DNA from 3 places in the Micromonospora inositola genome. Region 3 is predicted to be linked to each of the others. Evidence: riboswitches for the same ligand, from Rfam matches in the RefSeq annotation. Region 3 holds a riboswitch; each other region holds the start of a gene.
What was found. A riboswitch is a leader RNA that binds a small molecule or an ion and turns the genes downstream of it on or off. The one in region 3 is predicted to bind cyclic di-AMP.

Region 1 (11,173 bases), 2.8 Mb from region 3:
TCCACGCCCGAGCCGGTGTCCGTCGCCGACAGGGTCACCGTCGCGCTGCCCACGTACCCGCCGGTCGCATCCTTGTCCCCGGACACCGCGGCCGTCACGCTCGGCGGCGTGGTGTCCGCCGGCGGCGTCTGCACCACCGTGAACGACACCGACTGCGCCGACGAGGTGTTACCCGCCTTGTCCGTGGCCCGGTAGCTGACCGTGTGCTGACCGGTCTGGTTCACCGTCACCGGCGCGGAGTAGCCGGTGTAGGCGCCCCCGTCGAGGGAGTACTCGACCCGGTCCACACCCGAGCCGGTGTCCGTCGCCGACAGGGTCACCGTCGCGCTGCCCACGTACGCGCCGTTGGCGTCCTTCTGCCCGGTCACCGCCGCCGTCACCGTCGGCGGCGTGGTGTCCGCCGGCGGCGTCTGCACCACCGTGAACGACACCGACTGCGCCGACGAAGTGTTACCCGCCTTGTCCGTCGCCCGGTAGCTGACCGTGTGCTGACCCGTTTGGTTCACGGTCACCGGCGCCGAATAGGTGCCGTACGGGCCCCCGTCCAGGGAGTACTCCACCTTGTCGACACCCGAACCGGTGTCCGTCGCCGACAGGGTGACCGTGGCACTGCCCACGTAGGCGCCGTTGGCGTCCTTCTCGCCGGTCACCGCCGCCGTCACCGTCGGGGCCGTGGTGTCCGACCCGCCGTCGCTGACGACCAGGAGACCGGTCATGCCGCCGTGGCCGGGGATCGAGCAGAAGTACCGGTAGGTGGCGGGCGTGAGGACCACGTCGACCGTCCACCGGCCCCCGTTGCTGTCCGATGGGTCGGCCAGGATGTTCACGTCGACATCGCTGTTGTACGCGGGGTTCCCGGTCTCGAAGGTGAGGGTGTGCTGCATGCCGGTGGTGTTGCCGGTCGCCGCGCTGTTCTCGAACACGAGGGTGGCCGGTCCGGCCGTGGCGGTCGTCGGCGCGGACCGGTACGACAGAAAGTTGTCGCCGGCGGTCCAGGTGAGGACCTGGGCCTGGAGCTGTTGCGACGGCGCGGTCGCCGCCGGCCGTTCCGGATCAGTCGGACGCGCGTTCGCCGGGGACGCAGCCACGGCGGCGGTCAGCAGGAGGACCATCGTGGCGATGGTCGCCATCGGTCTCCTGAGCCGGCTCACGGCGAGCCGGCCGCGCGGTGGATGTGAATTCATGGATGCCTCTTTCACGGTCCGGAGGAGCACCGGGCGGAGCGTGCGTCGGCCCGTCGATGTCAGGAGTTGTCGGAGCTACCCGGCGGCCCCTCCCTGGCCGCGCGGGATCCCCGGCCGTGGCGGTCGCCACGGTCGTCCTGTGTGGATTGATGGCCCGATGTCGGCGGCGAGCCGGATCGCACGCGGCATCGGACGCGGTTCCGCGTCGGAGCTGACGGGTAGTCGTCGGGTACGGACGGACGTCGGTCGACCCGCGGCGCGTGCCCGCGCCGGGTCGCCGTGGTGCGGCGTTGACCCGGGGACGGCCATCCCTGGCCGGTCGTGGCCTCCGGACGGGTTGCGCCGCCTGAAGGTCACAGTCGAGAACTACCGTGCCGGTTCATCTCGACGAAACATATTGACAATGACCGACCCTACTAACTTCCTCTCAGGGTGTCCATAGCTTTCGTCGATGTGCCAGCTACTTTTCGCTTGCACAAACGAAAGTAGCCTCGCGAATCGCCAGGCGGTCGTGCCACGCGTGCCACGGTGGACGGAGCGCGTTGCGGCGACGCAGACGTCTCCGGAGCGGGTCCCCGACGCCGGCGGCCCCGAAGTCGATGACGCCGCCGGGGCCGCCCGTCGCGGAGCAGCACATTGCCGGGGGGGCGCCAAGGCGCACCATCAGCGGATAGCGGCATATGCCGCAAGTCGGGCCGCCCTCCATCGACTGCCATGAACATAAGGGCTGATCAGGGCCATTGAAGATCATGGCTGTCTGAATTGTCGATGTCGCCCCGGCGACCGGAACAAGACGGTTGCCCCGGTCACCCATTGATCTGCACCCCTGCCCGTGTGATCGTGCTGCCACGAGTCACCGATCCCCGGTGGCTCGGGATGGTCGGTCGGTCGACCCGGGGCACGCCGGCAGCTCCGGACGACCACCATCGCCCGCCTCGCAGCTTGACCGCGGCGCGCGCCCCTACCGGGCTCCGCGCGCCGCCAGAGAACAGGAGCGCACCCCCTTGAAGCTCTCACCTCGCCTCGTCGCGCTGTCCGGCGCGGCCGCGGCCGGTCTGATCGCCGCCGGCACCGCCGCGGCCGTGCAGGCCGCGCCTCACAGCCCCGCCCCCGACGCGGCCCAGGCCCGCACGCTCGCCGCCAACTCGGCCAGCGCGCTGGTCGCCAGCCGCCCGCAGTACCTGCACGCCAGCTCGGACGAGGCGTTCGTCCAGAGGCCCGTCATCTCCTCCGAAGGCACCCAGTACGTGCCCTACGAGCGCACCTACAAGGGCCTGCCGGTGACCGGCGGCGACTTCGTCCTGGCGACCGACTCCGCCGGCAACCTGAAGTACGCCTCCGTCGCCCAGCAGCAGAGCATCGGCAGCCTCGCCACGACGCCGAAGCTCAAGGCCACGGCCGCGGAGAAGACCGCCCGCGCCCAACTGAAGAGCGTGACCACCGTCGAGGGCACCACGCTGGTCGTCTACACCCTCGACAGCAAGCCGGCCCTGGCCTGGGAGACCACCGTCCGGGGCACCACCGCGGACGGCCCGAGCCGGCTCACCGTGGACGTCGACGCCCTGACCGGCAAGGTGCTGCGCACGCAGGAGCACGTCGTGCACGGCAGCGGCACTGGCGCGTGGAACGGGCCGAGCCCGCTGACCCTCAACACCACGCTGTCAGGCAGCACGTACTCGATGAAGGACCCGACCGTCACCAACCAGAGCTGCCAGGACGCCGCGACCAACACGACGTTCTCCGGCTCGGACGACGTCTGGGGCAACGGCACGGCCACCAACAAGGAGACCGGCTGCGTCGACGCGCTGTTCGGCGCCCAGACCGAGCACAAGATGCTCGCCCAGTGGCTCGGCCGCAACGGCGCCGACGGCGCCGGCGGCGCCTGGCCGATCCGGGTGGGCCTGAACGACCAGAACGCCTACTACGACGGCACCCAGGTCCAGATCGGCAAGAACACCTCCGGCCAGTGGATCGGTTCGATCGACGTGATCGCCCACGAGATCGGCCACGGCATCGACGACCACACCCCGGGTGGCATCTCCGGCAACGGGACCCAGGAGTTCGTCGCCGACACCTTCGGCGCGGCGACGGAGTGGTTCGCCAACGAGCCCTCCAGCTACGACGCTCCCGACTTCCTGGTCGGCGAGAAGATCAATCTGGTCGGCAGCGGCCCGATCCGCAACATGTACAACCCGTCGGCGCTGGGTGACCCCAACTGCTACTCCAGCAGCATCCCCAGCACGGAGGTGCACGCGGCGGCCGGTCCCGGCAACCACTGGTTCTACCTGCTGGCCAACGGCAGCAGCCCGACCAACGGTCAGCCGACCAGCTCCACCTGCAACGGCAGCAGCGTCACCGGCCTGGGCATCCAGAAGGCCATCAAGATCATGTACAACGCGATGCTGCTGAAGACGACGTCCTCGTCGTACCTGAAGTACCGCACCTGGACGCTGCAGGCGGCGAAGAACCTCTACCCGACCGGCTGCACCGAGTTCAACACGGTCAAGGCCGCGTGGGACGCGGTCAGCGTGCCGGCCCAGTCCGGCGACCCGACCTGCAGCGGCACCACCACCCCGCCGCCCACCGGCAGCTGCTCCGGCCAGAAGCTGGCCAACCCCGGCTTCGAGTCCGGCGCCGTGAGCTGGACCGCCACCTCCGGCGTCATCACCAACTCCACCAGCCAGGCCGCGCACGGCGGTTCGTACAAGGCGTGGCTTGACGGGTACGGCTCGACCCACACCGACACCCTGTCGCAGGCGGTGAGCATCCCGGCCGGATGTCGGGCCACGCTCTCCTTCTACCTGCACATCGACACGTCCGAGTCGGGCAGCACCGTCTACGACAAGCTGACCGTCAAGGCCGGCAGCACCACCCTGGCGACGTACTCAAACGTGAACGCCGCCGCCGGCTACGTCCTGAAGTCCTTCGACGTCTCGTCGCTGGCCGGCACCACCGCGACCATCTCGTTCAGCGGTGTGGAGGACAGCTCCCTGCAGACGTCCTTCGTCATCGATGACACCGCGCTCAACCTGAGCTGATCAACTCCGAAGCGGTCGGTCGTCGTCCTCCCGGCGACCGACCGCTTCAGTGCGTCAGCCGTAGGCGGGGTGCTGCGGCCAGCCGGGCGGCCAGGGCGTCCACGTCGGCCCGCGCCGTGGCGCTGACCTGGGCTTCCAGGTCGGCGAGGGCGGCGTTGACGGCCGCCACGATGTGCCCGCAGACCGTCTCGATCCCCGCCGCCGACAGCCGCGGGTCGACGGTGACGGACTCCAACCGGCCACCCTGGACGACCACAGCCCGCACCAGCCCGTCGGCCGCCGTGCCATCGGCGCGGAGCAGTTCCGGCGCATCGCCGTCGGTGTGCTCGGCCGGCCGGGAGCGCATGGCCGACAACGCCTGCTGCGTCCGGGTCAGCAGCTCATCGAGGCTCGCGGCCGCGGAGAACGGTTCGTTGGTCATAGCCGCGCTTTCTTCACGTCCCTTCACGAGCACCGTGACGATAGCAATCCGCGTCCCGACCCGCCCGCCACACCGTCGCCACGTCCACGGCGGGTTGCCGGACGGCGAACGCCCGGCCGGAGCACCGGCCGGGCGTTCGTCGGCTGCGTCGGTTCCGACCGGTGGGGTGGGAACCGGTGGTACGTCAGCGCAGCCGCAGCTGCTGGCCCGGGAAGATCAGGCCCGGGTCGTCGCCGACCACGCGCTTGTTGCGCTCGTACAGCGCGTGCCAGCCGCCGGCCAGGTCCTGCACGTCGGCGATCATCGACAGGGCGTCGCCCGGCTTCACCACGTAGGCGCCCGAGCCGCCCGAGGCCGGCGCGGTACGCCGGTGGCTACGGGTGGCCGGCCGGTCGCCGCGCGAGGACCGCTCCGAGGAGCCGGCCTTGGACTTCGACCCGGAGTCCGAGCGGGACTTCTTCTTCGTCCCTGAGTCCGACTTGGACGAATAGTGCTTCGTCGAGCCGCCCTTCTTGCCGCAGACCGGCCAGGCGCCGATGCCCTGCCCGTCGAGGACCCTCTCGGCGATGGCGATCTGCTCGCCGCGGCTGGCCAGGTCGGCCCGGCTGGCGTACTTCTGGCCGCCGTAGCCGTTCCAGGTGCTCTTGGAGAACTGCAGGCCGCCGTAGTAGCCGTTGCCGGTGTTGATGTGCCAGTTGCCGCCGGACTCACACTGGGCGATGGCGTCCCAGTTCACGCTGGCCGCGCTGGCCGGCGCGGCCGGCCCGAGGATCGCGGCGGCGCCGGTTGCCGCGCCGACGACGAGTGCCCCGACGGCGAGCCGACGCGGGCTGGTCCGGTGGTGGCGTGCGGTGTGTTCAGTTGCCATGTTGGGTTTCCTCCACGCCGACGAGGTGAGCTGTCGGGTTCGGGCCGAGGAGCCCGGCCGCCGGTAGGCGGCTTCACCCCGAGGTGTCGAGCACCGAGGAACGTGTGGGTCCCCCGCTCCCGCCTGAGGTCCAGGTACCACCGGGCCGGCGGCGGAATTAGGCGTTACCGGCCCGTGGTGTCCGCAATCGCGAACGCATACGACGTTAGGAACGGTTTGGGGTGATCGCCCACTTCTTGTGAAGTTCTTCACCCGGCCGAGCGAAGGCGCGGCATTACGAGTTGCGAGGTGTCCGGATGTGCAATAAGGAGGCTGCCGGGCGGGTGCCGGACAGCGGGTCCCCACGCAGGTCGGTGGCGCTGGGCGTCCCTTCTGGCCTCCGGCTACGGTGGCGAAGGCCGGTGGCCGGCCGAGCGGCACGGGACGCGAACGAGGTAGCGGGCGCACATGACGGACTACGGGCACCAACTCATCTTCGGCAGCTTCCTCACCCCCACCGCCGACCGGCCCGAGCAGGTGGTGGCCCTCGCCAAGCTCTGCGAACAGGTCGGCCTCGACCTCGCCACCTTCCAGGACCACCCGTACCAGCCGGGCTTCCTGGACACCTGGACGCTGATGTCGTTCCTGGCGGCGGCGACCAGCCGCATCCGGCTGGCCGGCAACGTGCTGAACCTGCCGCTGCGGCAGCCGGTGGTGCTGGCCCGCAGCGTCGCCAGCCTGGACCTGCTCAGCGACGGCCGCGCCGAGCTGGGTCTCGGCGCGGGCGCCTTCTGGGAGGCGATCGAGGCGAACGGGGGGCGGCGGCTCACCCCCGGCCAGGCCGTGGACGCATTGGACGAGGCGATCCGGATCATCCGGAGGGTGTGGGCGGTCGACCGGCGTGGCGGGATCCGGGTCGAGGGCGAGCACTACCGGGTGGTCGGCGCGAAGCGGGGACCCGCGCCGGCGCACGAGGTGGGGATCTGGATCGGCGCGTACAAGCCGCGGATGCTGCGGCTGGTGGGGCGGGCGGCGGACGGCTGGCTGCCGTCGATGGCGTACCTGCCCAAGGGGCCGGCGGAGCTGGCGGACCTCAACGCGCTGGTCGACGAGGGCGCCGACGCGGCCGGGCGGGATCCCCGCTCGGTGCGGCGGCTGCTCAACATCTCCGGGCGATTCACCCGCTCCCGCTCCGGCTTCCTGGCCGGGCCCCCCGAGCAGTGGGTGGAGGAGCTGGCGGGTCTCGCCCTGGACCACGGCACCTCCGGGTTCATCCTCGGCGCCGACGACCCCACCGCGATCCAGCTCTTCGCGCAGGAGGTCGCGCCCGCCGTGCGGGAGCTGGTCGCCGCCGAGCGCGCCGAGCCCGGCAGCCGGGCGAAGGCCGTTGAGGAGCAGCGCGAGGTGGTCGAGGCCGGCGGCTCCACCACGCTCGCCGTCACCCCCACCCCCGATCCGGAGGTCCGGCTGACCGACCACGAACTCTGGGACGAGTCCACCCGCCCGGCCGCCCCGCCGGCGCCGGCCGGGCACGTCTACACCCCGCACGCGCAGGCCGTCGGCGGGCACCTCGTCGACGTGCACGACCACCTGCGGCAGGAGCTGGCACAGGTACGTGACCTGCTGCAGCAGGTGCGGCGGGGGGTGGTCTCCGCCGGCGCCGCCCGGGCCGTGCTGAACCAGATGACCATGCGGCAGAACAACTGGACGCTGGGGGCGTACTGCGCCGCGTACTGCACGGCGGTCAGCCAGCACCACGGGCTGGAGGACAATTCGATCTTCCCGCACCTGCGGCATTCCAACCCCGGGCTGGTCCCCGTGCTCGACCGCCTGGAGGCGGAGCACGTGGTCATCCACGACGTGGTGGAGGGCGTGGACCGGGCCCTGGTGGACCTGATCCGCAATCCGGGCGACTTCACCGAGCTCCAGAAGGCGGTGGACATCCTCAGCGACACCCTGCTGTCGCACCTGTCGTACGAGGAGCAGACCATCGTCGAGCCGCTGGCCCGGTACGGCTTCTACGCCGGGCAGGTGTGAGACAGCGGCGGATCCGCCGTCGGTATTCCCCGGGGTCGCGTGACCTAGCTGACTTTGGCTTTCCTAAGTCAGCGGGGTAGCGTCGCCGGCATGACGGACTTCCTCGAGCAGCGCGACGCCTGGCAGAACAGCAACTGCTCGATCGCCCGGGCGATCGAGGTGGTCGGAAACCGGTCCACCCTGCTGCTGCTGCGCGAGGCCTCGTTCGGCACCCGCCGCTTCGACGACTTCGCCCGGCGGGTCGGGATCAGCGAGCCGGTCGCCGCCGCGCGACTGAAGCAGCTCGTCGCCGACGGCCTGCTCGAACGGCGCCCCTACCGACAGCCGGGGCAACGCACCCGGGACGAGTACCTGCTGACCCGCAAGGGGCAGGAGCTGCTGCCCGTGCTCACCGCGCTGCGCCAGTGGGGGGACGCCTGGGCCGCCGACGAGGCCGGCCCGTCGGTCCGGGTCGAGCACCACGACTGCGGTGCCGCCGTCCACGCGCGGCTGCGCTGTGCGGCCGGGCACGACGTACCGCCCGGCGAGATCGACGTCCTCCCGGGTCCCGGCCTGCTACGTGCGTGACCGGTCGGCCCGCCGACACACCCCCTCGACCCGACACACTCAGGAGCAGGACATGAAGATCGCTGGACGCAGTGCCCTCGTCACCGGGGCCAACCGCGGCTTCGGCCGCCACCTCGCCGCCGAGCTGGCGGCCCGCGGCGCCACCGTGTACGCCGGCGCCCGCAATCCCGACAGCGTCGACCTGCCGGGCGTCACCCCGGTCCGGCTGGACATCACCGACCCGGACTCGGTGGCCGCGGCCGCCGCGCTGGCCGGCGACGTGACGCTGCTGGTCAACAACGCCGGCATCAGCACCGGGGCGGACCTGCTCGACGCCGACCTGGCGGCCATCCGGCTGGAGATGGAGACCCACTACTTCGGCACGCTGTCGGTGGTGCGGGCGTTCGCGCCGCACATCGCCGCCAACGGCGGCGGGACGATCCTGAACATCCTCTCCGCGCTGTCCTGGGTGAGCTTCCCGGGGGTGGGGGCGTACAGCGCGGCCAAGGCCGCCGAGTGGTCGCTGTCCAACGCGCTGCGAACGCAGCTCGCCCGCCGGGGTGTCCGGGTCGCCGGCCTGCACGTCGGGTACATGGACACCGACATGACGGCCCAGGTGTCCGGGCCGAAGTCCGACCCGGCCGAGATCGCCCGGATCGCCGTCGACGGGATCGAGGCCGACCGGTACGAGATCATCGCCGACGAGACCTCCCGGCGGGTCCTCGCGGGCCTGTCCGGCGGGGTGGCCGCGCTCTATCCCGAGCTGCCCTGACACCCGGCGCGGCGGGTCCCCCGGTGGATCCGCCGCGCGCAGGGGCGGGTGGGCGCACAATGGCGGCATGCGACAGGGCTTCGCGCACCAGGCCGTCCTCGGCATGGGCCCGGACGACGATCCGGCCGCCCCCGGGGCCGCCATCACGACCGTCCTGTGCGGCCACTGGGAACACGAACCGCCCTGCCCGGTCGCCCCGCACCACACCGAGGCGGAGCGGAACGGCGACGAGGTGCGCCTGCGGATCCTCTTCGCCACCGACCCGGACCTGGAACTGCGGGTACGACGCGACATCGACCGGGCCCTCGCCCACGGCGAGCTGACCGGCCCCGACGGGCGGACGTCCCGGTGGCGGCTGCTCCGCAGCGAGCCGGGTGAGCCGTCTGTCCAGGAGGCGGCGCGCCTGGAGCGGCTGGCGCTCGGATAGCGGGCGTCCGTCGGCCGCGGCGCGGAGGGCTGCGGCCGACGGACGGCAGACGCGTTACAGCGTGCGAGCGAGCCGGTCGGCGAGGATCCGGGTGAACCGGGACGGGTCGGCCAGCTCCCCACCCTCGGCGAGCAGCGCCATGCCGTACAGCAGCTCGGCGGTCTCGGTGAGGCCCTCGATGTCGCCGCCCTGCTCGTGGGCCTTGCGCAGGCCCGTGACCAGCGGGTGGCTCGGGTTCAGCTCCAGGATCCGCTTGACCCGCGGCACCTCCTGCCCCATCGCCCGGTACATCTTCTCCAGCGTCGGAGTCATGTCGTGCGCGTCGCCGACCACACACGCCGGTGAGGTGGTCAGCCGGGAGGAGAGCCGGACCTCCTTGACGCTGTCGGCGAGCGCGCCGGTCAGCCAGGTCAGCAGCTCGGCGTGGTCCTTCCGCTCCGCCTCGGCCTTCGCCTTCTCCTCGTCGGTCTCCAGGTCGACCTGGCCCTTGGCGACCGAGCGCAGGGCCCTGCCGCCGTACTGGCCGACCCGCTCGACCCAGACCTCGTCGACCGGGTCGGTGAGGATCAGGACCTCGTAGCCCTTGGCGCGGAAGGCCTCCAGGTGCGGCGAGTTCTCGATCGTGCTCCGCGACTCGCCGGTGGCGAGGTAGATCTCGGACTGGCCGTCCTTCATCCGCGCCACGTAGTCGCGCAGCGTGGTCAGCTCGGCCGGGTCGTGGGTGGAGGCGACCCGCACCAGGTCCAGCAGCGGCTCGGCGTTGTCGGGGTCCTCGAGCAGCCCTTCCTTGACCACCGCGCCGAACTCGGCCCAGAAGGTGCGGTACGACTCCGCCGGCATCTCCTTGAGGGTGGCGAGGACCTTCTTGACCAGGCGACGGCGTACAGCGCGGATCTGCCGGTCCTGCTGGAGGATCTCCCGGGAGATGTTCAGCGACAGGTCGTGCGCGTCCACGACGCCCTTGACGAAGCGCAGGTAGTTGGGCATGAGCGCGTCGCAGTCGTCCATGATGAACACGCGCTTGACGTAGAGCTGCACGCCCCGGCGGCCCTGCGGGGAGAACAGGTCCAGCGGCGCGTGGGAGGGCAGGAAGAGCAGCGCCTCGTACTCGAAGGTGCCCTCGCCGCGCATGTGGATGGTCTCGAGCGGGTCGGCCCAGTCGTGGCTGACGTGCTTGTAGAACTCCTTGTACTCGGCCTCGTCGACCTCGTCGCGGGACCGGGCCCACAGGGCCTTCATCGAGTTGAGGGTCTGCGCCTCGCGGGTGGTCGCGCCATCCTCGCCCGCACGCTCGACGGTCATCCGGATCGGCCAGGCGATGAAGTCGGAGTACCGCTTGACGATCTCCCGGACCGTCCACTCGGCGGTGTAGTCGTGCAGGTTGTCCTCGGTGTCGGCCGGCTTGAGGTGCACGGTGACCGAGGTGCCCTGCGGGGCCTCGTCGACGGCCTCGACCGTGTAGGTGCCCTCGCCGGTGGACTCCCATCGGGTGCCGCCGCTCTCCCCGGCCCGGCGACTCAGCAGGGTCACCCGGTCGGCGACCATGAAGGTCGCGTAGAAACCGACGCCGAACTGGCCGATCAGCTCCTGGGACGCGCCCGCGTCCTTGGATTCCCGCAGCCTACGCAGCAACTCAGCGGTGCCGGACTTGGCGATGGTTCCGATCAGCGACACGACATCGTCCCGGGACATGCCGACGCCGTTGTCCCGGACGGTCAGCGTCCGGGCGTCCTTGTCGACCGCGATCTCGATGTGCAGGTCGGAGACGTCGGCCGCCAGGTCCTTGTCGACCAGCGACTCCAGCCGGAGCTTGTCCAGCGCGTCCGACGCGTTCGAGATGAGTTCGCGCAGGAAGACGTCCTTGTTCGAGTAGATCGAGTGGACCATCAGCTGGAGCAGCT
Region 2 (6,787 bases), 1.1 Mb from region 3:
ACCTGCAGAAGAAGATGGCCCCGCTGGAGCTGCAGTCCACGCTCGCCATGAACCGGGTCGGCGACCTGGCCTCCCGCTACTACATGCAGGGCCCGTCGCAGGAGATCGGCGCCCTGCTGGTCGACGCCAAGCCCGGGACGCTCGCCGAGCAGCTCACCATCCTCGACCGGCTCGCCACGCAGGAGCGCAAGCAGATCGCCGGCGTGCTCGCCATCCGCGACAAGTACAAGGCGCAGAAGGCGAAGCTGGACGCGCTGATCGACACTCAGGTCAAGCAGCAGAACGAGATGGCCGCGAAGAAGAAGCAGATCGACGCCGAGATCAAGCGGCTGACCGCGATGCTGCCGAAGACCTCGGTGCGGGTCGAGGGCTGCCCCGCCATCGACGGCGTGGTGAGCAGCGCCGCGCGGATCGCGATCAAGACGGCCTGCGCCCAGGTCGGCGACCCGTACGTCTGGGGCGCCACCGGCCCGAACTCGTTCGACTGCTCGGGCCTCACCCAGTACGCCTACAAGGCGGCCGGGATCTACCTGACCCACTTCACCGGCGCGCAGTGGAACGAGGGCAGGGCGGTCTCCCGGTCCGACGCCCGCCCTGGTGACCTGGTCTTCTTCGGCTCCGACCTGCATCACGTCGGCCTCTACCTCGGCAACGGGCTGATGGTGCACGCACCGCGGACCGGCAAGCCGGTCCAGGTGAGCCAGGTCAGCACACAGCCGGTGGCCGGCTACCGCCGGGTCACCTGATCCGATCCGACGACGAAGGCCCCCGGTCAGCCGACCGGGGGCCTTCGTCATGTGGAGCGCCGGCTAACTCGGCGCGCCCACCGAGGCCGGCAGGATCAGCACGTCGTCCAGGTTCGCGAACATCACCCGGTGGCCGAACTGCATCTGCACGTACCGGTTCTCGCCCCGGACCACCGTCCGGTCGCCGGGGGCGGAGCCGTCGAAGGAGACCGCCCGGTAGTACTCGCCCGGCAGGACGCCGCCGAGCGCGTACCGCTGGCCCGCCGCGAAGGTGTACTGCAGCGGCGAGATGGTCTGGTACGGGATGGTGGCCGGGTAGGCCGCCCGCTCGGGGTAGGCCCGGCCGTACACCGGGATGGTGGCCTTGCCCGGCTTGGGCGTCACCACGAAGCCCTGCCCCCACTTCGCCGTCGGCGCGGAGGCCGGGTTGAGGAACCAGGCCTTCTGGCCGAGGTACCAGATCGCGGTCCAGTCACCCTGGACGTCCGCGAGGGCGTACGTCTGGCCGGTCGAGGCGCGGGCGCCGTGGTCGGAGATGTACATGGTGTCCGGGGTGCCGTTCGGCCGCAGGCCGCGGTCGTTGACCAGCGGGGCGGTGTCGCTCGGCGCGGTGCGCAGGATGACCGAGGAGGAGCCGCGCAGCGGGCACGGCGCGGCCGGCGGCGTCGGCTTCGGCACGCCCGGCGGCTGCTGGTTGCAGCCGATGAACGCCGGCTGGTTGCCGGCGTAGTCCGGGTCGATGGTGACCAGGCCGGTGTGCGGCGTGCCGGTCGAGTGGAAGGGCGCCTTCATCATGTCGAAGTAGTGCGACCAGTCCCAGTACGGGCCCGGGTCCCAGTGCATCCCGGCCACGGTCCCGGCGGTGGTGCCGGGGACGTTGTCGTGGCCGAGGATGTGCTGCCGGTCCAGCGGGATCTGGAACCGGAGCGCCAGGTGGCGGACCAACTTGGCCGAGGTCCGGTACATCGCCTCGGTGTACCAGGTGCCGTGGCCGGCGAAGCCCTCGTGCTCGATGCCGATGGACTTGGCGTTGACGTACCAGTTGCCGGCGTGCCAGCCGACGTCCTTGGCCTTGATGTGCTGGGCGACGTAGCCGTCCACCGAGCGCAGCGTGTAGTGCCAGCCCAGGTAGGTCTTGTCCTGCACCAGCTTCACGCTGGGGCCGAAGTAGCCCTCGGTGTCGTGGATGACGATGTACTCGATCTTCTGCTGGGCGGGCCGGTCGCCGAGGTCGTGGTTGCCGTAGTCGCCCGGGTTCGGGCCGTACTTCTCGTACGGCGCGGGGATCCACTCGCAGGCGAGCCGGACCGGGCATTCCAGGCCGTCCGGCCGCTCGGCGCGGCGCAACCCGAGCCGGTGCAACCCGGACTCGTCGGGCGTCACCGCCAGGGCGGCGAGAGTGACCCGCTGGCCGTCGTCGGTGGTCCGGCTGGCACCGAGGCCGATCTGGTCGTACACCTCGTCGGCGAAGGCCGCCGCGGCGTCCTCGGTGTCCGCGCCGGAGTACCGGGCCACCGCGCCGTACCAGGCCGCCGGGTCGCTGCCGGCACCGACCGGCGCACCCAGCTCCTTCTGGTACGACGCGAGCAGCGCCGCCCCGCCGCGGATGTTGGCGGCGGCGTCGGTGCGCAGCGTCTCCTCGGCCGCGCCGGTGAGCGCGGCGGCGGCGTCGAGGGTCTGCAGGGACGCCTGCGGCAGGAGGTCCCCGGTCGGTTCGGCCGCCGTGGCGGGGTCGAGGACCAGGGGCCGGGACTCGTCCCCCCGGGGGTCCTCGTCCTCGTCGACGTGCCCGCTGGACGGCGTGCTGGCGACCTGTTCGGCGTCGGTCAGGTGCATCGGGCCGTAGCCGCCGCTTGTGCTGGGCTGGCCAGGGTGGGTGTCCCAGCGGGATTCCAGGTACGACACGCCGAGCAGCACGCTCCCCGGCACGCCGTACTCGGCCGCGGCGGCGGCGTACTGCTGCTGGCGGTCGGTGGTGTCGGCGGGCCCGGCGTCGGGTTCGGCGGCGACGGGTCCGGTGGTGAGGAGAAGGGTGGCCGCCGCCATGGCGGTGGCGAGCAGAACCCGTCTGCTTGGCGGCACTGGTGAGCGGAGCATGGAACCTCCAGATCGGGCGGAAGTCACTGCGTGCTCACCCTCGCCCCACGCATGGCATCGGGTCAATACCTTTCCCCGCGATGATGTTGAGTGAAAGAAACCTTCACCGCCGTGATCATCGGGAATTCCGGTACGGAGTGTCACGGCGTCGCGGGTTGCGGATCGATAACGGCGCTCTCTACTCTGGTCAATCGTCGGCCGGTATGTGCATCGTCCAACCCGGGTGGTGACTGTCCGACACCGCCGAGTCGCCTCCGGGCGAGCCGGGGAACCAGGTACCGGGGGTGAATCCGCAGCTCTGCGGTAGGGCGGCTCCCTTCCCGTCCGAACCCGTCAGCTAACCCGGTAGGCGGTCAGCGAAGAAGGAGTACGGAAGCCCGGTGGCACACCATGCCCCGCGGCGACCGTCGGTCCGGTCGGTCGACCGGATGACGGCTGCGCCGCGTCCACGCTGGTCCCGCTTCACCACCGCCCTCGCCGCCCTGGCCGGCACCGCCGTCATCCTGACCGGTGGCGCCACGGCGGCGCACGCCGAACCGACGGTCGCCGAGATCGAGCGCCAGATCGACCAGGACTGGAACAAGCTCGAACCGATCATCGAGCAGCACAACGCCACCCGCCAGGACCTCGCCGTCAAGCGGAAGCAGGTGAACGCGCTCGCCAAGCAGATCGCCCCGCTGCAGCTCCAGGTGGACCTCGCCATGGGCCAGGTCGGCGGCCTCGCCGCCGAGGCGTACAAGGGCGACAACCTTTCAACGGTGAACGCGCTGCTGGGTAGCCGGTCGACGAGCGACGTGGTCACCGGCCTCGAACTGCTCGACCGCTTCGCCCACCGCCAGCAGCAGCAGGTGCGCAACGTCGTCGAGCTGCGCGATCAGCTGGCCGCCAAGAAGAAGCCGCTGGACGAGATGGTCGCCCAGCTGGCCCGGACCGAGGCCCAGCTTGCGGCGAAGAAGAAGCAGATCAACGCCGAGATCGCCAAGCTGGACAAGCTCCGGCTCAAGATCTACGGCAGCGGTGGCGGCGGCCCGCTGCGGCCCGCGCCGTGCCCGTCCGGCTACCCGGGCGGCCCCGCCGGGGTCGCGGTCAAGTTCGCCTGCGCCCAGATCGGCAAGATCTACGTCTGGGGCGCGGCCGGCCCGGACCACTTCGACTGCTCCGGCCTGACCATGGCGGCCTGGGCCAAGGCCGGGGTCTCGCTGCCGCACAACGCCCGCCAGCAGCACGACGTCACCCGCCGGGTGAGCCGGAGCGAGCTGCGCCCCGGAGACCTGGTCTTCTACTACAGCGACCTGCACCACGTCGCCATGTACGTCGGCGGCGGCTGGGTGGTGCACGCCTCCCAGTCGGGCAAGCCGATCACGATGAAACGCGTCGACGACGGCCAGATCAACAGCTACGGCCGACCGGGCTGATCCACCGGCAGGGGCTCCCGCGTGGGGGCCCCTGCCACCGTCAGCGGGTCGGCCAGGTCCGCCAGTTCTGCCAGGACCGGCTCGGCGTCGGACCGCGCTGCCCCTGGTAGCGGGAGCCGTAGACCGCGGAGCCGTACGGGTGCTCGGCCGGCGAGGAGAGCCGGAAGATGCACAGCTGCCCGATCTTCATCCCCGGCCAGAGGGTGATCGGCAGGTTCGCCACGTTGGAGAGCTCCAGCGTGACGTGGCCGGAGAAGCCCGGATCGATGAAGCCGGCGGTGGAGTGGGTGAGCAGCCCGAGCCGGCCCAGTGAGCTCTTCCCTTCGAGGCGCCCCGCGAGCTGGTCGCCCAGCGAGATCACCTCGAGCGTCGAGGCGAGCACGAACTCGCCCGGGTGCAGCACGAACGGCTCGCCCTCCGGCACCTCCACCATCGAGGTCAGGTCGTCCTGCTGGACCGACGTGTCGATGTGCGTGTAGAGGTGGTTGTTGAAGACCCGGAAGAGCTTGTCCAGGCGTACGTCGATGCTGGACGGTTGCACCAGCGTGGGCTCGAACGGCTCCAGCGCGAGCGTGCCCGCCTTGATCTCGGAGACCAGGTCGCGGTCGGAGAGCAGCATCGGAACACCATAGCGACCGGTACGGGTGACCTGCGTGTCGGACTGCGCGTTCGTACGTGTGTTCGATAGAATGTCGGCATGGCTTCCTGGTCCGAATTCGCCGCCGACGAGCCCCGCCTCGCCGACGAGATCCGCCTTCTCCTGCAGCAGTACGGGCCGGGCTTCGGCTACCTCGCCACGGTCCGCGCCGACGGCGGCCCCCGGGTCCACCCGGTCTCGCCGGTCATCACCGACGAGGGGCTCTTCTGCTTCGTCATCGACTCGCCGAAGCGCCGCGACCTCGAACGCGACGGCCGCTACGCGCTGCACTCCTTCCCGCCCGAGGAGAGCGACGACGAGGCGTACGTGGCGGGCCGCGCCCGTCCGGTGACCGACCAGGCCCGGGTGGCCCGGGTCGCCGAGATCGGCCGGGCCGCGCCGCAGGTCGACTGGCGGCTCTTCGAGTTCACCATCGACGTCGCCATGCTCACCCGTCGTGGGCAGGGCGACGTGACGAGCCGCGGCGGCGGGCAGCCGGCCGTCCAGGTCTGGCTCGACCCGCGGGCGGCGCACCCGGCCGGCGACGCCGCAGGCGTACCCGACCAGCGGCCGGCCCGGCGCGGGCGGCACGGCTTCGACACCCGCCGTACGGCGGCCTGACCCCGGCAGAGGCCCTCCGGAGACGGCGGTGCCGGCCCCGTCGTGAGACGGAGCCGGCACCGGCGTCTGCTGGGGCGTTACGCCGCGCGGTAGGCGTTCCACGCGGTCAGCATGCGGCTCGCCTGACCAGCGGTGAACTGGTACATGCACGAGTCGTAGGTGTAGTCCATGAAGTTGGTGATCGGGTCCAGGCCGGTCGCGGTGCAGGTGTCCCGCCCGGTCGGGCACTGGAACGCCGGCGACGCCTCCGCCGGGGTGTCGCTCACGCTGTCGCCCGAGCCGGAGCAGCCGCCCTGGAAGGTGTGGTAGAGGTTCAGCCAGTGGCCGACCTCGTGGGTGCCGGTGTCGCCCTGGTTGTAGTTGGTGGCGGTGCCACCCGGCAGCGACTCGCTCAGCGCGACCACGCCGTCCATGCTGTCCAGCTTGCGCTTCGGGAAGGTCGCCCAGCCCAGCAGGTCGTTGCTGAGCTCGCCCAGGTAGAGGTTCAGCGTGTTCTTGCCGCCCTCGCGCAGCGAGGTCTTCATCTGCCGCTCGGCGGTCGAGCCCTGCACGATCGGGTACCAGGCGGCGTTGGTCACGTGGTGGACCTTCTGCAGCTGGAAGCCGAAGGCGGTCGGCGCGCCGCCGGTGGCGCCGCTGTAGGCCTGGTTGAGCACGTTGATCTGCGCGGTGACCAGCGAGTCGGGGATGTTGCCGCCGGCCCGGGTGGTGTCGCGCTGGATGACGTGCACGACGACCGGAATGCTGACAGTCGCCAGGGTGGTGGCTCCGGCGCCGGCCCGGAAGTTCGCCCGCTCGCGCAGCGCGGCGGCGAGGTCGGCCTCGCGGTCACGGACCTGCTTGGCGGTCAGCTCATTCGGGTCCAGCTTCGCGCTGCCGCCCTTCTTGACCCGCGCGTCCGAGTGGACGTCGGTCGGCTCGGCGCAGGACGCGCCGGGGGCGGCCGAGAAGGCCGAAGCAGCGGGAACGACGCCCACCGCAGCGGTGCTGAGCAGCAGCGCGAGGGTCGTCGAAGCGACGCCGGCGGTACGCCGGGTCAGCAGGTTGGGACGAAGTCCCATGGGCCCACCTCTTTCTGGCGGCACGACAGGGGGTATGTCGCGCCGTGGCTGAGAACGTGCGGGTGACGTTACAACCGATCGACGGATTTGAGAACGGGCGAATGTTGCCGCAGGGAAACTTTCTGCTGCGTCCGTGCAGGTCGGTGATTTCAAGGTCGTGTGGGGGTGGTTTCGCTGGCGGCGGGGGCCGCGGTGGGCACGCCGGGGGTA
Region 3 (11,173 bases):
CGTGGGACTGCTGCTCCTACTCGGCATCGCACCCACCGCGATGGCGTACGCCCTCTACTTCCGGGGCCTGCGCACCACCGCGGCGAGTACGGCAGCGCTGATCGCGCTCCTGGAACCACTCGTCGCCACACTCCTGGCCACGCTGTTCCTCGGCGATCGCCTCAGCTCGACCGGGCTCGTCGGCGCCGGGCTGATCACGATCGCCATCGTGCTGAACACCCGCAGCACGCCCCACTGACCAGCGGGGCCCGGGCAGGACCAATCGGAACCTGCCCGGGCCCCGGGTCTCCGGGACGTCGGCGCTTCGACCGGGAGCAGCGATCGTCAGGCAGGCTCGTCGTCCCAGGCCAGCGAGCTCATCTTCCAGCCCGATGGGGTTTTGACGAACTGGGTCGTCTTCGTTCCCCCGCCCTCGAACCACTCGCCGTGCAGGTAGCCGGACTTGCGGTACTCGCTGAACCGGTGGGCGATCGAGCCGTAGATTTCGGTGGTCTCCGAGGTCTCCCATTCCCGGAACTCGGTCAGCGTCCCATCGGTGAGGATCTTCTCGCGAGGTTCGACGAACTGGCGCAGGTCGTAGATCACCGGGGTCGCGCCGACGTTGCTGATGATCATCCCTTCGGGGATGAACACCTCGTAGATCGCCTCGACGTTCGGCCTGGCGCCGCCCGGGTTGGCAAAGGCGCCCAGGAAGGTGGCCATCAGGCCGTCGAGTTCGGCTTTTACATCAGCGGACATGATGATGGCTGGTGAGCAGGCCCGGCCGGCGCGGCGGGCCCGCCACCCGTCGGCCAGCACCGACCAGATCTCAAGGTCGATCCGTCCGCCCGCTCCGTCCGGATAGACCTGACGCAGCGTTCCGTCGTGGCTCATTCCCAGCCGCTGCGCGACCGCGATGCTGCGTTCGTTGCCCGATTTGGTGCGCCACTCGATGCGAGCAATCCCGCGCTCGTCGACGGCCCAGTCGATGATCCGCTCTGCGGCTCGGGTGATCAGCCCGCGGCCCTGCGCGCCGGGCTCCAGCCAGCAGCCCGCTTCGCAGACGCCCAGCGCGGTGTCGAAGGAGACGAACATGACGCCGCCGATCAGGCGGCCGTCCAGCCAGATGCCCCAGATGCCGCCGCCGTCGCAAGCCCGCTTGTCCGCGTAACGCTGCAGTACCGCGCGAGCCTCGCCTACGTCGCGGGCGACGAACGCGGGCGAGACCCACGGCAGGATGTGCTCGCGCGCCCGGTCCAGGTGGTAGAGGAACTCCTCTGCGTGCCAGGGCTCGAGCGGGCGCAGCACGGCCGAGTCGGTGAGGGGCAGTGCGAACATCACAGCCTCCGTACATAACAAACGTTTGGCATGTACGCTAACAGGCCATGACCCCGGCACGTACCGACCATGACTCCCGGCGCCAGGACGTCTCGGAGGCGGTATGGCAGGTCCTGGCCGAGCACGGCTTCGGCGGCCTCACCATGCGCGCCGTTGCGGCGGCCCTGGGCTCCTCGACCGGACTGGTCACCCACTACTTCGCGGGCAAGCGCGAACTGATCGCCCACGCCCTCGACATCCTCGAGGTACGCACCGCGCAGCGCCCCCGGCAGGCCGCTCCCGCACCTGGACGGGCGGCGCTGCGCACGCAGATGCTCAACATCCTCCCGCTGACCCCCGATGCAGCGGCGATGAACCGGATCTGGGTCGGCTCCTGGGACGTCGCCCTGTCCGACCCTGACCTGTTTGCCGCCCAGAGCCTTCGCTACGAGCGCATCCGGGTGGGCCTGCGCACCTCCATCGAGGACGCCCAACGGCTGGGCGAGCTTCCCGACGGTGACTCGGGCCGGCTCGCGACGACCGTGCTGGCGTTCACCCACGGCCTGGTGGTTCAGGCGCTGTTCGACCCCGAGCGGCTACCGGCCGCGACACAAACCCGGCTCGTCGACGACTTCCTCGCAGCTCTCACCCGCTGATTCGCGGCGCTCAACTCCCCAGCACCGAAAATGGCCGCTTCTCCGGCGCGGGTCGCGGCGATGACGGCCGCCGCCACGCGGATCGGGAACGACCTCGCCGTGCGGCGTTGACGCGGAACGAGCCAGGCCCCGGGGACGGGATCGGAGGGGCGGGCGGTCAGGTCCAGCGGGCCGGACCGCCGTGATTGTCCACAACGGCGGCCGCACCGGCGTAGGGTCGGCGGCGTGGTAGGGGCGGGGCGTCGATACCGGTACGTCGGGCCGGCGGACGTGCGGGCGTCGGTCGCCGACGCCCCTCAGGGCTGGCCCATCCGATCACCGGTCGATCTCGACACCTACCTGGCGGCTGCAGATCCGCGCGACCGCGACGAGCCCTTCACCTACGTCGTCGACCCCGGCGGTACGTTGCGGCTCGCGCCGAGACGCAGCGAGCACGTCGCCTGCGCCGGCGGTGGGGAGGTCCTCGGCGCGGGAGAGATCGCCTTCGCCGGCGAGCGGGACGGCTGGGTCGTCACCGAGGTGAGCAACCACTCCACCGGCTACTGCCCCGATCCCACCTCGTGGCTGGCGGTGGCGGGCGCCCTCGACAGGGCGGGTATCTGCCGCCCGGAAGGCTTCACCGCGGCCGTCGTCTTCCGGCGCTGCCTTGACTGCGGCGAGCGCAACCTCGTCCGCGACGACGACTACATCTGCGCGCTCTGCGGTGCTGAGCTGCCGGAGGATGTGGAACCTCGGCTGACAGCCCAGCGGTCGACCGACCAGCGTCCGCGCTGACGACCGAGCCGGCTGAGAGCGCGCTCAGTCATCCGGACGTACGCGGCGGCCGGTTGCCGGCCCGCCAGGACACCTGCCACCAGAGCGGCGACAGGTGCCCGGGCGATCTTGCCGGGTCAGGTCAGGCGCCGCCGCCACCGGGCTGGACGACTCCGTTGACCTTCAAGGTGTAGGGCGCGTACTGGTTGACCTGCTCGGTCGGCTCGTCGTAGGCGACCACGGCGACGACCTTCTCGAACGGGCTGAGCAGGGCCAACTGCTCTCGGCTGAGCGTCAGGCCGGACCTGCCGTCGAACTCCACCTGCCGTGCGGACGAGTGCCGCTCGTCGATGCCGATCAGCCGCAGGTTCCAGTTCTTGACACTGATCGGCCTGATCTCGGTCGGCGAATCGAACGGCGCGAGACTGCTCCCGTCGCTGATCGTCGTGCCGCCGATGGTGATGTCGTCGATCAGCCACCCGCCCTCGTTGACGCCGCCGTCGCTGACATAGCGGAAGCCGAGCAGGACGGTCTTTCCGGCGTACGCGGACAGGTCGTACGAGTGTGCCTCGAACCCGTCGGTCGTACCGTTGACCGCCGGGCCGAGCGGCCCGTCGACCGTCTTGTCGCCGGGGATGGCGGTGTAGGTCGCGCCGCCGTCGGTGGAGACGGTGACGTAGCCGTAGTCGAAGCCAACCTCCGCGCCGTACTTGGCGAGGAAGCGCAGCGTCGGGTCGGCGGTCGGCACGGCGACCGACGTGACCGCCCCCGCGTCCGTGTTGCTGTCGTTTCCGGACCAGAGGACGGGGTTCCCGGACCGGTCCGGATCGTTCGACACGACGGTCCACTCCAGCGGGAGCGGCGGCAGGGTCTTGGCGCCCTGGAACGACAGCGACCGCAGGTCGCGGCCGCGCAGGACCTGCCCCTTGGCGTCCTGCAGCGGTACGTAGTCGGCACCGTTCGGTGCCGCGCCCGGGGTGGCGTTGGCGGCCGGGTTGGCCAGGTTGACCGTGGACCGCAGGCTCGGCGTGGTCACCCGGCTCTTCGATACGCCGAGCATGACCCCGTGGCGCTCCCCGACGATCTTGTCGACCAGCGTCATCGTCTGGTAGTCGTGGATGACCTGGTACATGTTCGTGGCGCCCTCGGCCTTCAGCGCCGCGTCCAGGCTGGCCAGACCCTGCAGCTCACCGTCGTTGTGCAGGCGGGAGATGATGTCCGTGCCGTACCGGTCGTGGAGGAACTGCATGAACGAGTACGCGTTGCCGTAGTCGGCGAGCACCGCGTTCGGGTTGGGGCTCTCGCCCCAGAGCGTTAGCGAGTTCTCCGGGCCGCCGCAGTCCCGCGGGTTGGTGTTGAACGGCGTCTGCACCGTGCCGAAGCCCTGGTAGCAGTAGAGGTGGCTGTCGGCTCCCCGGTCGAAGACGGTCGCCGTGGTGTCGACGTAGCCGACCAGCGTCTGGGCGAAGTCGGACAGACCCTCGTTGACCCAGCTCGTCTCGAAGGGGTCGGTGTAGTAGTGCGCCAGGTGCTGCCACTCGTGGGCGAAGGTCCCCTCGTAGAGGTGCGGGCGGGCGGGGCGGCTGGTGCACAGGTCGCCGGTCGGCTCGTTCGGCGGGTTGGCACCAGTACGGTGCAGCCAGTCGAACGCGTCGATGGTCATGACGTTGCGGTCGAAATACTCGTTGAGCGCGGCCGAGAAGAACCCGGCGATGTAGGTCGGCGCGGCCGGGAACGTGTAGTAGTTGTCGTCCCGGACGTTGTCGACGAGGGTGACGGTCTTGTTGCCACCGCCGGTGTAGACGCCGCCGTTGCCGCTGGCGTCCGGCCCGAGCCGGGCGTTGCTGCCGTCGCGGTCCGGTGGCGTGCTGAACGCCGCCGTCTCCTTCGGATACATGTTGTTGTCGAACTCGTTGACGAGGTTCGTGACCTGCGCGTCGGTGATCTGCGTCGACGAGGGGATCTGGGTCCGGCAGTCGCCGGCCGGGAAAGCGATGTCGTTGGCGACCCACACCTCGATGTTGTTGCCAACTGCCCGCAGCGTGTAGTTCTTGCGGTAGTACCGGCCCTGGAAGTCGTCGAGCCCGAGCCACTGACGGACTGTGCCAACGGGCGGAGTCGCCGCTGCTGCCATGGTTTCCGAACGCGCCTGCGCGCGCGGCTGGTATCGGGCGGGCGTCTGGACCTTGTGGCCGTCCAGCGTGAAGTCCTTGCGGGTGAGCTCTCGGACGTCGCTGGGCCCATCCTTCTTCGCGGCGGCCGGTTGGGCGGGGGCGGCCGCCGCGGCTGACGCGGGAAGGACGCCCAGGAGTGGTAGGACGAGTGCGATGGCTGCTGCCCCGGCGATGCGGCTGCGTGCCATTGGCCCCCCTCGGGTTTTGTGAATCCGGTCAACGATCTTCGTCGCAAGTAACCGGGCTGACATTCACGTTCGTACGCCCATTAGTTGCCTGTGGCAATCGTCTTACCGCACGACTTGGCATACGGCGATGCGGTCGGAGCACGGGGCGAGGGCCAGGACCGCGGACGTGAGGTGACCGGAGGATGGTCAGGCCCTGGCGGTAGGGTCCCGGCGATGCCCCGTCGAGAGGTGTGGTCATGCTTGCTGGGCTGGAGGTGCCGCCCGCGGTCGAGGCGGAGCGGGTGATCCCGGCCGTGCTGGCCGACCTGCGCTCCGGCGCGCACCGCGGCGTGGTGGTCGACTCGCCGCCCGGCGCCGGCAAGTCCACGCTGGTGGTGCGCGCCGCCGTCGAGCTGGCCGCCGCCGGCGAGCCGTTGATCATCATCGCGCAGACCAACGAGCAGGTCGACGACCTCATCGACCGGCTCGCCCGCAGGGCCCCCGAACTGCGCATCGGCCGGCTCTCCGCCGCCGACTACCGGCCCTCCGATCGGGTCAAGGACCACGACACCGTCCGGGTCGCCGCCAAGGTCGCCGACCTCGGCGGTCCGGCCGTCATCATCGGTACGGCTGCGAAGTGGGCCACCATCGCCGAGGGCTGCTGGCCGTGGGCGATCGTCGACGAGGCGTACCAGATGCGGTCGGACGCCCTGTTGCGCGTGGCCGGCCGGTTCGAGCGGGCGCTGTTCGTGGGCGACCCCGGGCAGCTCGACCCGTTCTCCACGGTCGAGACCGTGCGCTGGACAGGCCTGACCTGGGATCCGATGCAGTCGGCGGTGGCGGTGCTGCTGCGCCACAACCCCGAGTTGCCGGTACACCGCCTGCCCGTGTCGTGGCGGCTGCCCGCCTCGGCGGCGCCGGTGGTCGCCGCGGCGTTCTACCCGTTCACCGGGTTCCGCGCCGGTACCGGCCCCGACGACCGGGCGCTGTCGTTCACCGAGCCTGGGCCGGGTGACGCACTCGACGCGTCCGTGGAGCTGGCCGCGACGACGGGCTGGGCGCTGTACGAGCTGCCGGCCCGGCACACCCCGCGTACCGACGGGGAAGCCGCCGCGGCCTGCGCGGCCCTGGCCCTGCGGGTGTTGCGGCGCGGAGCGGTCGCCGTCTCCGAGCACGCGCCGGCCGGCGCGCCGGTCACCGCGGACCGCATCGCCGTCGGGGCCGCCCACCGCGACCAGGTCGCGGCCATCCGCGCGCAGCTCGGCGAGGCCGGGGCGGGCATCACCGTCGACACCGCCAACCGGCTCCAGGGCCGCGAGTACGACGTGACGATCGTGCTGCACCCGCTGTCCGGACGGCGGGACGCGACGACCTTCCACCTGGAGTCGGGGCGGCTCTGCGTGCTGACGTCCCGCCACCGGCACGCCTGCATCGTGGTGGCGCGGGCGGGCATCGGGGAATTGCTGGACGCCCACCCGTCGACGGAGACGGTGCACCTCGACGTGCCGGTCAAGTTCCCCGACGGCTGGGCCGCCAACCAGACGATGATCGCCCATCTGGGCGCGAGCTAGCTGCTGTTGCGTCCGTGGACGTTGCGGGACGGCAGTCCCGGTCGCGAGGGCCGGTGGGGAGAACCCTGCGGCGGCAGCGTTCGGGCACGCCCGACTGCCGTCCGGCCCGGCTCAGCGTCCCTCGGCCCTTGTCATGCCGTCACGGGATGGCGAAGAAGCCGAGGAACCGGAAGGCGAGCCACGGCTTGCGTCCCCACGCCCGCAGCTTCCCGCGCGCGATCAACGGCCACTGGCTGCTCAGACCCGCGCTCAAGAGGAAGAACGACACCGGGTCGACCGAGATCGTGCAGTCGGCCCGGCGGTGCGGGATGTCGCTCACCGTGGCGACTCCGTCGGCGAAGAGCACCGAGAACCGGGAGAGACCGCGCAGCCGCAGCTCGTAGCACGCGGTCAGGTCCTGAACGGCGGTCCGGTCGACGAGGCGGGGCATCGTGACGTGGATGAACGGCAGGATGAGTTCGACGTGCCGCGGCCGGACGATCGGTGGCTGCCGGAGGGCGCTGGCGATCGCGCTGCCGTGGCTGAGCATGTGCGCGAGCAGGTAGCAGCTGAACACCCCCAGCGGCATCGGGCCCATGGGCGTGTCGACGACATCCGCGGCGGGTCGGGCCCGGGCCGCCTCCAGGAACGCGGCGGCCTGTTCCGTGATCCGCTGCGCGAGCACGGCCGGGTCGCGTTCCGTGTGCTCGGTCAGCGACTGCGCGTTCGCGCTGGCCAGGCCGGCCTTCGTGCCGTCGCCGTGAGTCGCCGGTCGGCCGGCGGCGATCGTCGCCATGAGTTCGTTGGCCATCGCCAGATGTGCGGCCGCCTCGGCGACGGTCCAGGACGCACCGGGGATGGCGATGTCGGCGGTGGGCAGCGCGCCGATCAGGTCGGCCAGCCGCTCCGCCACGGCAACGATTTCGTCGGAAAGGTCAGCGCTCTCGGCGCGGTCAGCCGTCGTCTGGGCCATGACCGCCGATCTTGACCGATCCCGAGCCTCCTGTCCAGGCACCTAGTGCCTTGACCGCACAGGTTCACCGGGTTGGTGGTCGCGTCGATGGCGCCGAGGGCCGATTGGATGTTGGTGGCGCCCGAAATAGTGCGGGCGACGTCGCGGTGGTTGCCGGCCACGCTTCGCGGACGGTGGTGAGCTGCACTCCTGCGGCCGTCGGGGCGGGACGATGCTGGTCTGACCGGTGGGGATCAGCTTCGCCCCGTATTCTGCACGGCATGATCAACTCGTACGCGAGTCCCGACGATGCCGGGGTTGCGGTAGCTGCGGCACGTGCCGGCGCGGACGTGGTGAGCAACATGTACGGCCAGCGGCTCACCCGCATCGACAAAGGCGCCGGGGACTTCGCCACCGCCGCCGATGTGGAGGCTGAGCAGACGATCCTCGGCGTCATCCGTGCCGCCCGGCCCGATGATGGGGTGCTCGGCGAGGAAGGCGGGCAGCGGGGCGCGGCCGACGCTGTGCGCCAGTGGTTGGTGGATCCCCTGTGCGGCACGCTGAACTACGCGGTCGGCAACATGCTGGTGGCCGTCAACGTGGCGCTGCGCAACGGGGCAGCGGCGGTGGCCGACCCGTTCAGCGGCGAGGTCTTCTTCACCGACGGTGAGACCGCCTGGGTGCGGCACGACGGGGTCGATGCGCAGCTGACGCCCACCCCCGTCACCCAGCTGGTGGACGTCAACCTGGATCCGCCGTTCCCGAGCGCGCCCGGATTCCGGGCCGTGGACCTGCTGACCCGCCCCGAGTTCGTCGAGCGGTTCCGGCCGCGGGTCGTGTCCACGACGCTGGCCTTGGCCTGGGTTGCGGCCGGCAAGCGCGCCGCATACGTCACCGATGGCGGTGACCTGTCCTGGAGTGTGCATTTCGCCGCCGGCATCGCTGTGTGCCGGGCCGCCGGCTGCGTAGTCACCGGGATCGACGGCGCCCCGATCGGGCAGGCAGGCCGCGGGCTCGTGGTGGCCGCCGATGCCGAGACCCACGGGCTGCTGATGTCGATGATCCGCAGCCGAAGCTAGTGCTGTGACCGCATAGGTTTCGCCGGGCTGGGTCAGGCTGCGGCTTGGAGGGGGCGCCCGCCCCAGCGGATGCCCTTCTCGCTGCGGATGCTTGCTCTTTGACGATGCCCGGTGGCTCCGGACCGGACGGGTCAGCCGGGGCGGCGAGCACCGCTGTAAGGCATAGTCGCCAGCTGGGCCATTCGGACCACGTCCCCGGTGTGCGGGGCGTGGACGATCAGCCCGTTGCCGACGTACATACCCATGTGATGGTGATCGGCGTAGAAGAAGACGAGGTCACCCGTGCGAAGGTTCGCTCTGCTCACCGCCACACCTGCGGTCCATTGAGCACCTGTGTAATGGGTCAGCTGCACCCCGGCGGAAGCCCACGCGTACTGGGTCAGGCCGGAGCAGTCGAACGAGTCTGGACCGTTGGCCGCCCACACGTACGGCTTGCCGATCTGCTTGCACGCGGTCTTCGCCGCGACGCCGCCGCTACCCGTGATGGGGACGGCGGGGCACTTCCCACCGATGAACAGTGGACTGCTCGACGTGATGGGTGAGGTGCTGCTCGCGGTGGCGGCTGACTGGGCGGCGGCTGCGGCTCTGGCCGCCGCGGCGTCCGCGGCCGCCTTGGCCGCCGCGGTCGCCTCAGCGGCGGCGGTCTGTCGGTGTAGCGCATCCAGCCGCTTGATCTCGGCGTCGATGGCCTTCTTGCGAGCCGCTAGCTGGGCCTGCTGGCGCTGCCGTATCGCGATCAGCGCGTCGACCTTCTCCTTGTCGGCGTCGTAGCTCGCCTGCTGGGTCGACAGCCGGGTGATCTGTCGCTGCTCCGAATCTGCCACCTGATTCACGAGCGCGAGTTGATCCCCCACCGCTGTCGGCGGCGAGCCGCGGGACAGCAGGGCGTTGAATGTGGAAAGCGACTTCTCCCGCTTGTAATACCCCGCCACAATCTCCTGGACCTGGGTCCTGCTGATCTCCACCGACTTGCCGAGTGGCTCGATCCTTCGGCTCAGTTCGGCCGATCTCCGCTGGTTCGCGGCCAGTTCCGACCGGACCTTGTTGTATTGCTCGATGACGGGTTCGAGCTTCTGCCACGCCGCGTCGATCTGCTGCTGCACATCGGCGGCCGACGGTGCGGCGTGGGCGTGGGCCGCTGGCCCGACGGCCACCATGGCCGCCGCCGCGACGGCGAGGATTCTGGTGAACAGACGCGATCCGGCAGGCCGGGTGCGCACGGGTGGCAACGGGGTCGGCTCCTTCCATTCGAGGCCGACGCACGTCACCGCGCACCTACCTCGACCGCCTGCCGGGTTAGCTGACGGGTTCGGGCGTGGAAGTCGCCCTACCGCTGATGCGGATTCACCCCGAAACCTGCGGTGGTTCCCCGGCTCGCCTGGCGACGCCAATGACGTCCAGCGACTCGGCGGTGGCCGTCCCGGGGCACTCCAGGTGGAGACCGACATCCGGAACGGACGCTGACAACATTAGTGAGGACGGCCCGAGGAAATCAACGAGCGGGTAATGCCAATTCTCTGCGCTGTCAGGCGCGCACATTGGGTGCCGGAATTATGCGTACGATAAGACTCCGCTAATCGGAATCTTAATCATCCCTAATCTTGGCTTTCAACCTGCGCTGTTTCCTACGGCAACCCTCAGGTGACGCTTAACCGTTTTCCCGACGTCATGGCGCCTCCCCCGTCCCGTAAGCGAACCACCCGCCGCCGGGGCCGGCCGAGGCTACCTGCCGTGCGGGTCGGACGCGTTGAGCGTCGCGACGACCTGGTCGTAGTCGCCGCGCGCCTCGCCGTAGCGGAGGAACTTCACCCGCTCGACCTGGATCTCCTTCGCGTCGGGCTGCGCCTCGAGCAGCGCGACGACCTCCGCCACGAACTCGTCGAGCGGCATCGCGAACTCGCTGTTCTCCTGCCCGGGCAGCAGCGAGGTACGGACGGCCGGAGGTTCCAGCTCCACGACCTTCACGGTCGTGTCCGCGAGCTGCAACCGGAGAGACTCGCTGAGCATGTGGATCGCGGCCTTCGACGCGTTGTAGCTCGGGGTGACCTTGAGCGGCGCGAACGCGAGGCCCGAGGAGACGGTGACGATGGTGGCATCCGGCTGCGCCCGCAGGTGCTCGATGAACGCGGCGATGAGGCGGATCGGGCCGAGCACGTTGGTCGTCACGGTCGTCTCGGCCGAAGTGAGGAACGATTCGGGCTGGTGCCAGTCCTCGATGCGCATGATGCCGGCCATCGTGACGAGGACGTTGAGGTCCGGGTGCTTCGCCAGCACCTCCTTCGCGGCCGAGTCGATGCTCGCGGGGTCCGTCGTGTCGATCTTGATAGCGTCGATGCCGGGGTGCTCTGCGGCGATCTTGTCGAGCAGGTCGGCGCGCCGACCGCCGACGATGATCGTGTTGCCCTTGGCCCGCAGCTCGAGCGCGAGGGCGAGGCCGATTCCGCTCGTGGCGCCGGGGATGAAGATGGTGTTTCCGGAGATGTTCATGCTCCGAGCCTCGCCGATCGTCCGGCCTGGGGGCAGAGACCGGTTATCGGGGGATCGGC

Region 1: linked by a shared signal. The riboswitch ahead of GA0070613_RS22250 (LysM peptidoglycan-binding domain-containing protein) and the one ahead of GA0070613_RS03340 (C40 family peptidase) in region 3 are both predicted to bind cyclic di-AMP.
Region 2: linked by a shared signal. The riboswitch ahead of GA0070613_RS08785 (C40 family peptidase) and the one ahead of GA0070613_RS03340 (C40 family peptidase) in region 3 are both predicted to bind cyclic di-AMP.

The regions. Positions count from the first base shown of each region.
Region 1 covers NZ_LT607754.1:4,659,908-4,671,080, reverse strand. Annotated here, with positions in the region: gene GA0070613_RS33070 (OmpL47-type beta-barrel domain-containing protein) at 1-1,184, opposite strand, end outside; gene GA0070613_RS22260 (M4 family metallopeptidase) at 2,189-4,222, shown strand; gene GA0070613_RS22255 (YbaB/EbfC family nucleoid-associated protein) at 4,269-4,643, opposite strand; gene GA0070613_RS22250 (LysM peptidoglycan-binding domain-containing protein) at 4,828-5,511, opposite strand; cyclic di-AMP (ydaO/yuaA leader) riboswitch at 5,513-5,685, opposite strand; gene GA0070613_RS22245 (LLM class flavin-dependent oxidoreductase) at 5,959-7,527, shown strand; gene GA0070613_RS22240 (winged helix-turn-helix transcriptional regulator) at 7,618-8,094, shown strand; gene GA0070613_RS22235 (SDR family oxidoreductase) at 8,147-8,845, shown strand; gene GA0070613_RS22230 (hypothetical protein) at 8,913-9,272, shown strand; gene htpG (molecular chaperone HtpG) at 9,327-11,173, opposite strand, start outside.
Region 2 covers NZ_LT607754.1:1,832,410-1,839,196, reverse strand. Annotated here, with positions in the region: gene GA0070613_RS08795 (C40 family peptidase) at 1-746, shown strand, start outside; gene GA0070613_RS08790 (N-acetylmuramoyl-L-alanine amidase) at 810-2,843, opposite strand; cyclic di-AMP (ydaO/yuaA leader) riboswitch at 3,075-3,210, shown strand; gene GA0070613_RS08785 (C40 family peptidase) at 3,272-4,258, shown strand; gene dcd (dCTP deaminase) at 4,299-4,877, opposite strand; gene GA0070613_RS08775 (pyridoxamine 5'-phosphate oxidase family protein) at 4,956-5,516, shown strand; gene GA0070613_RS08770 (zinc metalloprotease) at 5,594-6,577, opposite strand.
Region 3 covers NZ_LT607754.1:704,674-715,846, reverse strand. Annotated here, with positions in the region: gene GA0070613_RS03380 (DMT family transporter) at 1-238, shown strand, start outside; partial or broken gene GA0070613_RS33195 (GNAT family N-acetyltransferase) at 769-1,317, opposite strand; gene GA0070613_RS03370 (TetR/AcrR family transcriptional regulator) at 1,365-1,952, shown strand; gene GA0070613_RS03365 (hypothetical protein) at 2,178-2,726, shown strand; gene GA0070613_RS03360 (choice-of-anchor J domain-containing protein) at 2,848-5,067, opposite strand; gene GA0070613_RS03355 (AAA domain-containing protein) at 5,304-6,617, shown strand; gene GA0070613_RS03350 (maleylpyruvate isomerase N-terminal domain-containing protein) at 6,757-7,569, opposite strand; gene GA0070613_RS03345 (inositol monophosphatase family protein) at 7,830-8,627, shown strand; gene GA0070613_RS03340 (C40 family peptidase) at 8,759-9,895, opposite strand; cyclic di-AMP (ydaO/yuaA leader) riboswitch at 9,898-10,048, opposite strand; gene GA0070613_RS03335 (SDR family oxidoreductase) at 10,350-11,114, opposite strand.